2 regions of the Weissella sp. MSCH1 genome follow, and region 1 is predicted to be linked to the other one. Evidence: riboswitches for the same ligand, from Rfam matches in the RefSeq annotation. Region 1 holds a riboswitch; the other holds the start of a gene.
The links. A riboswitch is a leader RNA that binds a small molecule or an ion and turns the genes downstream of it on or off. The one in region 1 is predicted to bind FMN.

Region 2: linked by a shared signal. The riboswitch ahead of ribD (bifunctional diaminohydroxyphosphoribosylaminopyrimidine deaminase/5-amino-6-(5-phosphoribosylamino)uracil reductase RibD) and the one ahead of ACJ28U_RS09945 (ECF transporter S component) in region 1 are both predicted to bind FMN.

What each region holds. Positions count from the first base shown of each region.
Region 1 covers NZ_JBJMBA010000045.1:78,504-82,717, forward strand. The annotation lists gene ACJ28U_RS09935 (RecQ family ATP-dependent DNA helicase) at 1-88, opposite strand, end outside; gene ACJ28U_RS09940 (hypothetical protein) at 81-1,133, opposite strand; gene ACJ28U_RS09945 (ECF transporter S component) at 1,264-1,842, opposite strand; FMN riboswitch at 1,930-2,061, opposite strand; gene ACJ28U_RS09950 (hypothetical protein) at 2,088-2,606, opposite strand; gene ACJ28U_RS09955 (TMEM175 family protein) at 2,694-3,284, opposite strand; gene ACJ28U_RS09960 (pseudouridine synthase) at 3,330-4,097, opposite strand; gene scpB (SMC-Scp complex subunit ScpB) at 4,103-4,214, opposite strand, start outside.
Region 2 covers NZ_JBJMBA010000032.1:91,103-95,316, reverse strand. The annotation lists gene ribA (GTP cyclohydrolase II) at 1-1,100, opposite strand, end outside; gene ACJ28U_RS03490 (riboflavin synthase) at 1,106-1,693, opposite strand; gene ribD (bifunctional diaminohydroxyphosphoribosylaminopyrimidine deaminase/5-amino-6-(5-phosphoribosylamino)uracil reductase RibD) at 1,693-2,718, opposite strand; FMN riboswitch at 2,888-3,030, opposite strand; gene ACJ28U_RS03480 (DMT family transporter) at 3,181-3,504, opposite strand; gene ACJ28U_RS03475 (multidrug efflux SMR transporter) at 3,504-3,830, opposite strand; gene ACJ28U_RS03470 (hypothetical protein) at 3,929-4,081, opposite strand; gene ACJ28U_RS03465 (thymidine kinase) at 4,088-4,214, opposite strand, start outside.

The sequences.
Region 1 (4,214 bases):
ACGCTTCCAAGACCTCTGCTTGACCAGGCTTGAAGCTGGTAAAACCAAACTTGTCAGTCAAGACGGCAGTCAATGCTTCCTTATCCACGAGCAGCCACCTCCATTTTGGTTAAGTAAATTTCATATAAACGGAATAAGAAGAACTCACGTGGATCATCTGAAGTCCGTACCGTTGTAAATTCCCAATCATCAATTGGACCAACTAATTTTTCTTCAAAATAACTCACAACATCTGGCGTTAAGTAGTTTTTATAAGGAAAATCACGGATTGGCAACCAAATAGCCGCCGTTAATAAATGTTCACGAATTGTCCCGACTTTCAATCGGCGACTCTTCACCATTTCGTCCATCGGACGTCCTGCGATTACACCGTTATATGACGCTTGCACGCTGTTTGGCAACAAAGGCCGGTGTGCAACTGCATCCCACAATAACTTTAAAGGTGTATTCGCACCACGTTGTAATTCCTCAGACCAAATCGCATACTGATCTAATTGCCAGAAATAAAAATCTTCATCCGTCCATGTTGCTGGGAAGCCAAGTTGTTCAAAATTGAGACCCGGTGTGTTGTGACCGACCCACGTAGCAACTAAACGATCGGCATCCTCTTGCGGCCGACGCTGTAAGAAACGCTGAATTGTTAAGGCCCACGTAGCAACCAGGCGTGGCGAATTCATATTTGCGTACCATTGCTTCACCGCCAGCATTGTGCGCGGATCGATTTGCAAAGGATAGTACTTCTTATTTTCGTATGCGACCTCAGAGACGACTTGGTTGGCTAGCCAAAAAGCTTGCATAAATGTCAGAACGTCATACTTAAGCAAAACAGCTAAGTGCTCGGGCACATAATGCGCGGTTTGGTATGCCATTTGCGCTTCCTGACCGGCTGCGGTCAACACGTACTGACCTTCTGTTACTTCGGACAGCAGACCCTCTGTTACCAACGTTGCAATGCGCTGATCAAAAACTACCTTGTCCAAGCGAGGCATCAAACCTGAGATTTGCAATAAATCATAACGCAGACCCCAATACTCCGTTGACACCGTTGCTTGACGCTTCAATAAACCAAAAATCACCCTGTGCCGGCGAGGTTCATCTGCCGAAAACAGGGTGATCAAGAAATCATTTGTCAACTGCTTGACCACCTCTCACTATTTTCTACTCAGTTTAAAGAAGAAATATCAGTCGTGCAAGCAATTTAGGATAAAGTGTCCGGCTATTGCGCGGGTTTTTACACACCAGCATGACCAGCCGTCATTGGAATTAATTTAATTGTGAATGCGTGTTCGTGATGACCCGTCGCAAAGCCACAAAGACCAGACCAGCCACCGCAGTTAGGATGATACCTTCAATCAAGTTAAACGGAATTACCATCCAAAGCAAATATGTTCCCAGACCAATCGTTGCCTTAATATCGAAATTAGCAAACATCGCGTACAACGGTACCGCATAAACATAATTCAAGATGACCATTGCCAACATCAATCCGACGGTTCCCAAGATTGATCCTGCGATAAAGCGTTTAACAGTCAACTCACGGTGTCCCACCATCAACATAATGACCGTCAATAAAACACCCATCGCGACAATATTCATTGGTAACCCAATGTAGTCATTCACACCCGAATTATTTAAAAGCACTTTCAATAGTGATCGTAAAATTAAAATTGCGTAACCGCTCTTTAAATCAAGCATGAGCGCACCAATCAGAACCGGTACAAACGAAAAATCAATCTTTAAAAAAGTTGCACCAGGTATTAATGGGAATTGTGGAAATACCATTAATACAAACGAAATGGCCGCCAATAAGGCGATAACCGTTAATCGACGCGTCTTGTTCATGAAACAAATCCTCCACCTGGCATACTAAAAGGCCGGCTTCTTCACGCCAGGGCGACGTAAAAAAACCGACCATTACCAGTCAATTTATAAGTTCTTCTGCATACCAGACTTTACTGTCGGTCATGGAATCGCACCATGTCAACCGCATTCGCGGGTCGCGGACTTACTGCGTTGCAGCTTACCGCCGGTCGGGAATTTCACCCTGCCCTGAAGATATTAAATTATTGGTGTAACCTTACCACGCATTAACCATCTAAGTCAACCTTATGACGGAGCTTGTCATATGTGTGCTTTTCATTATTCAACAAATCATAAATCCGCCGAATTTGCGGTGCAAACCACTTCAGTGTCAAATCTTGGGTACCTTGCAACGTTTGAATTTGTAGGCGTCCTCGAATTAAACCCGTATCTGGGTTAATCGTATTCACTTGATCCAAAGTCATTCGTAATGAATCCAAATGGAATGGTCGCCAATGTGCAAAATACAACGTTCCTGAATCACCAAGCGCAAAAGCATACCACTTATAGCGGCCGGTTGGCTCACCAGCATCCGTTAAGCCAGCCATCTTAGTTAAAAAGGCCACCACAACTGTTTCATCATCAGCCAACGAGCTCTCAATATTCTTGAAATGCTTACGTCCTAACCAGCCCATTGGCTTCCATAGCAATGGCCAGCCAGCAACCTTGTGGCTTTTTGCGAAATCATACATGCCTTCGCCGGTCTTCATAAAATTACGACCCGTTCTTGTATCCGGTGTTGCCATGGTTTATACCTCCGTTTTTCGTGCATATCAGCATTATTGATCAAACCGAAATGACCCGTTTGTTAATATTCTATCAGAATTTTACCATTACAAATCTTCCAAAGCTCTGACGTGAACGACTGCCCGTAAGAACAGCCAACCACCCGAAACAACCAAGACCATCCCGCCGGTGACTGGTGGCCAAATAAAAGCCAACCCAGTGCCGATTAATCCAATTGCAATCAAGCCAATTCGACTACGATTCACCCGTCGCATCCGCTTTTGTACAACTGGATTTGCCATGTGCTTCGACACAATGTGGCTCAAGTTGAACAACGCGCCCACCGATAAGACATAAACTAACCCATAAGTCACACTTGGCGCAACACTATTTGGAAATTCACCAAACCACGCAGTCGTTATCGGCACCAACGACATTGGTAACAGTGTCAATACATTAATCCAGAGCAACCCACTATCAACTTTCTTTAAATTGCTGATAATCAGATGGTGACTAACCCAAAAACTCGCAGTAATAATAAAGCTCACCAAATAAGCTAAAAAGGTGCTCATCCAGGCATCATTCATAATCGCCGTCCAATTACCATTCGATGGTATCTTTAAATCCAATACCATGATCGTAATGATAATTGCGAAAACCCCATCACTAAATGCTTCTAATCGTCCTTTTTCCATCATCCTCTACTCCTACAAAAAACGACGGCCAACGCCGTCTTTTTTAGCTTACCAACGCCCTGCAGACTTTCGGTATTGCTTGCCGGCCTTCAAGGCTTGCACTTCTTCATAACGTAGTGGTCGGTATTCACCAGGTGTCAACCCTGCCAAATCCAACATACCGTAACGTTCACGGGTCAACTTTAATACTTCGTGACCGACCGCCTTCATCATTTCCTTGACCTGGTGGTACTTACCCTCGTGAATCGTCAACTTGACAATTGCCGTGTGATTCTTGGTATTCGTCGACGTGATTTCAGCACGAGCTGGCGCAGCCTTAAACGTTGTATAACGACCATTTTGCTTTGTTCGCACCGTCACTCCATGACGTAATTGTTCAAGTTGTTCGTTCGTTGGAATGCCCTTCACCTTTGCCACATAGACCTTATCAATGCGGTAACTTGGGTGCATCAAGCGGTTCGCGAGCTCACCGTCATTTGTCAGCAACAAAACACCGGTCGTGTCATAATCTAAACGACCCACTGGATAGACACGCTCTGGTTCATCCACAATATCCATTACCGTTTGACGGCCCTTATCATCATTTGTCGTCGTAACGACCCCACGTGGCTTATTCAACAAGAAATAAACCAACTTTTCTCGTGAGTCGATTGGTTCACCACTTACTTCGATTTTATCTGATGGTTCTACCTTGGTACCTAACTCACGAACTGTCTTACCGTTCACTGTCACTTTACCGTCTAAAATTAATTGTTCAGACGCACGACGTGAGGCAACACCCGCTTGAGCCATTACTTTTTGCAATCGTTCTGCCATAGGTATTAATTATCTCTTTCTGCTGTTTCAGCTAACTCAGACAAATCAACGTCAAACGCTGATTGTCCACTTTCTTCAGGCATTAATGGCAACGCAACATCTTGCTTTGCCCGTAAT
Region 2 (4,214 bases), on a different contig from region 1:
TCAATACCGTGCTTGGCTAAATCATCAATTTTAGCTGGATTATTCGTCAATAAACGTACTTTTTGATAACCAGCATCTTTTAAGATTTGGGCCGCCTGGGCATAATCGCGTTCATCAGGTTGATGGCCGAGGTGTTCGTTCGCTTGGAACGTATCATAGCCATTTTCTTGCAACACATAGGTACGCAACTTTTCAGCGAGTCCAATACCACGCCCTTCTTGGCGCAGGTAAACAACGGCGCCACCCTGCTGATCAATCTGGCGGAGCGCTTCGTGTAGTTGTGGCCCACATTCACATCGGTATGACCCCAACACCTCACCGGTTAGACATTCAGAGTGCAATCTAACTAACGGCACTTCATCTGTCGTCACAGTACTTTGAATTAACAAATCTGGTTCACGGTCAGCCACTGTATAATCCGTTACACGAAATTCGCCGTACGCGCTTGGCAGCTTAATCGTTGGCCCCATCCGATTTGGTCGTTCCACTAACGCTTGGCGGTACGCAATCAATTCCGCAATCGTCAATGTCACTAGTTCTTCCGATGATGCCACATCAGCCAACGCCGTTTCACGTGCCATCCGACCATCTGCGTCTAGAATTTCTATAATAAAGGCGACAGGTGGTACCCCTGCCAACTTAGCCAAATCAACGGCCGCTTCCGTGTGACCAGCTCGTGCTAACACGCCATCGGAAACGGCAACTAACGGAAAAATGTGGCCTGGGCGTTCAAAATCTGTTGATTGCGCTGACAGATTTGCTAATTCCCGCAGCGTCTGCGCCCGATCGACTGCAGATACACCCGTTGTCGTCCCTTTGTGGTCAACGCTCACCGTGAACTGCGTCCCAAATTTTTCCGTATTAGTTGCGACCATTTGAGGGAGTTGTAATTGTGCCGCTCGTTCGGCAGACATCGGTGCGCACAACACGCCACGTCCAACGCGTAACGCCTGGTTAACGTTTTCAGTTGTTGCAAATGAGGCTAACCCCACTAAATCGCCCTCATGCTCACGCTGGGCATCGTCCGATAAAATAATCAATTGACCTTGTTTAAGCGCCGTAATTGCGCGCTCGACACGCTGTCGGATTTCTTGATTCATTTTGTTTACTCCTTCGTCAAATACTTCGCTAACACATCAGTTTCCAAATTAACGACGTCACCAGTTTGAACAGTACGCAACATCGTATGCGTTAAGGTATGCGGAATTAACGCAATCACAAATGCCGTCGCACTAGCCGTCACGACCGTCAAGCTCACACCATTGACCGCAATTGACCCTTTCGTAACAATTTGGTGCATCAGCCCCTGGTCTGCCGGAGTAATCGTTAAATAGACTGTTTCGTCAGTTTGTGACATGGTTGTAATCGTGCCAGTCCCATTAACATGCCCTAACACAAAATGACCATCAAACCGATCACCTGCCCGTACGGCTTGCTCTAAGTTAACGACTTCACCAACCTGATAGTCTTGCATCCGGGTAACAGCCATCGTTGGCACCATGACATCAAAAGTAGCCTCGTGATCGTTATATGTCGTAATCGTCAAACAAACGCCGTCCACCATGATACTGTCGCCTAGTTTTGCGTCTGCAAAATAAGCAGAGGCTGTTTTAATCGCTAAACGGCGTTCTTTTTCATTTCGCTTAGTCAAGGCGACCACTTGCCCAACTTCAGATACAATTCCTGTAAACATTACTTCGCCTCCCTGTAAATGACTTGATGTAGCGCATTACCAACACGTGTCTGTGTTGCAACGGGGCCTTGATTGCCCACCACACCTTTAATGCCAGTTCCTAACACAGCGTCCGTTTGGTAAATATCAAAACGTTGCCAGAGATTAGTCGCTAGAAAGGCACGCACTAGCGCTCCGCCACCTTCAACCAGTAATGATTGGATGCCACGTTGTCCCAAATCATCCAACAACGTGTCTAGTTCACCATCGAAATGCACCGCTTGTGGCACCCGCTGGGCAAACGTGGTGTTTGTCGTATAAATCAACGTTCGCTCATCAAAAAAGGCCGGGTGATGTTGCAAGCGCCCCCGCCGATCGACAATCACGCGCCACGGTTGTTGGTGTGTGATTGGGACATGGCGCACGGTCAGTTGTGGTGCATCAGTTAAGGCCGTCTCGCTGCCAACCATAATGGCACTCATTTGGGCACGTTGCTGATGAATCGCCACATCCGCTTGGTCATCAGTTAATTTAGTGGCTTGTCCCCGTTTGGCAGCAATAAACCCATCAATACTTTGTGCCAACTTCAACGTGACATAGGGCCGTTGCGTTTCAAAAAAATGATGAAAGGCCGGGTTTAGCACCGCACTACCTTGCTGGTTCAACAGCGTGACTGCGATACCAGCCTGCTGTAATTTGGCAATACCCCGGCCACTGACGTGCGGATTAGGATCGCCTTGCCCAATTACAATCCGCCCAATCTTCGCCGCCACGAGTGCATCTGCACAAGCACCGACCTTACCGACGTGCGTACACGGTTCTAGCGTGACATACATCGTGGCCCCAACCAGATCCGCCTGATGTTCCACCTGATTCATCGCCGCGACCTCCGCATGCTGATGACCAAATTGGTGATGGTACCCTGTCGCGATAACGGCGCCATCTTTCACAATAACCGCCCCAACCCGCGGGTTTTCCCATGTTGCGGCCGGATCAGCCTGTTGCGCGGCTTGATACGCTAACTGCATCATTGTTAAATCATCCATGTTTCCCCTAACTACTCCGGGTAGTAAAAAAGCCCCAAGTCTGCTATATCAGCAAACTTGGGGCTGTTGCCAGGTCCGATCAAGCCTTGATCGGTCTGACACCTCGTTTTGGGTATCGAAAAAACTGCGTAAAGGGGCCAAAAAAATAAGCCACTAACGCGATAAATTTTGATATCTTCTCCCATCCAGACTTTACTGTCGGTTGCAGATTCACACTGCATCAACCGGATTGCTTAATCGCAACCCGGGTCACGGACTGAGGCATACGCCATCACCGTCGGTCGGGAATTTCACCCTGCCCCGAAGATTTATTGATTATTTATTTAACACAGCCATCATACAGTTCTCATGAATAATTTGTAAACCCTTATTTTTTGACGCACCTAACAAAAAGTACCGGCACGACCCCCTAAAAAGCAGTCATACCGGTACTTCAACGTTATTCGTTATTTTTTAAATTAGTTAACCGCGACCCGTCGTTAACTTCAAGCCAACAGCTCCGATAATAATCATACTAATAAACAGAATGCGCTTCCAATCACGGGACTCGTTGTACAGCAACATGCCGGCAATTGTCCCACCAGCGGCCCCAATTCCGGTCCAGATTGCATATCCGGTACCCATCGAAATATCACGCAAGGCCAGCGTGAGTAAGCCAATGCTAAGTGCCCCGCCTACCGCCATACCAGCGGCGGCCCACCAGGCGCGGCGTTTCTGCCACTCATTAATCATGATGACACCTGACACTTCCATCAAGCCTGCTAAGACTAAAAATATCCATGCCATCACGCCTTTTCCTCCGCCAATAATTTCAGACCAATAATGCCGCCTAATAAAATGACCAAGAAAACTAATTCCGCAATTGTCATACCATCACCAAACACGACCCACCCGGTTACCACCGTTGCCACGGTACCAAGGCCGACAAAAACTGCATAGGCGGTGCCAACCGGGAGTTGTTCGCTAGCTGTTAGAAACAGTAACATTGACAATCCCAATGCAATTAGCGTTGCGACCCACATCAATGGGGTGTGCGCATGTTTAATACCCACAACCCAACCATCTTCAAAACCAATTGCCAAGATAATCTTGAGCCACGGATTCTTTAACATGCTTTTGCTCCTAATCACTTACTTAATGTGATTATTATACTAGTTTCTGCGCCATTTCGGCTAATTTTGGCCTGAATAACAGAACAGTGCTGATCAGCTCAGTAAACTTTGCGCTCAACAACGCTCATACGGTGCACATTATTTGAATGCGCCCGCGCAAACATTTCAGCATTACTAATGGTATTCGTTTCGTAAAAATGCGTGCCTAATTGATCACGAACCACGTATGTTGTCATTCCCTGTTTCATCATATCCCCCTACTTACCGAACCGTTCCGCCAAAGCTTGCTCATCTGGATGAAAATAGTGATAGCGCGAAACTGGTAAATAAGCCTCATCGCCCCCAATCTCGATTTGCTCCCCTTCATACACTGGCTTACCATCG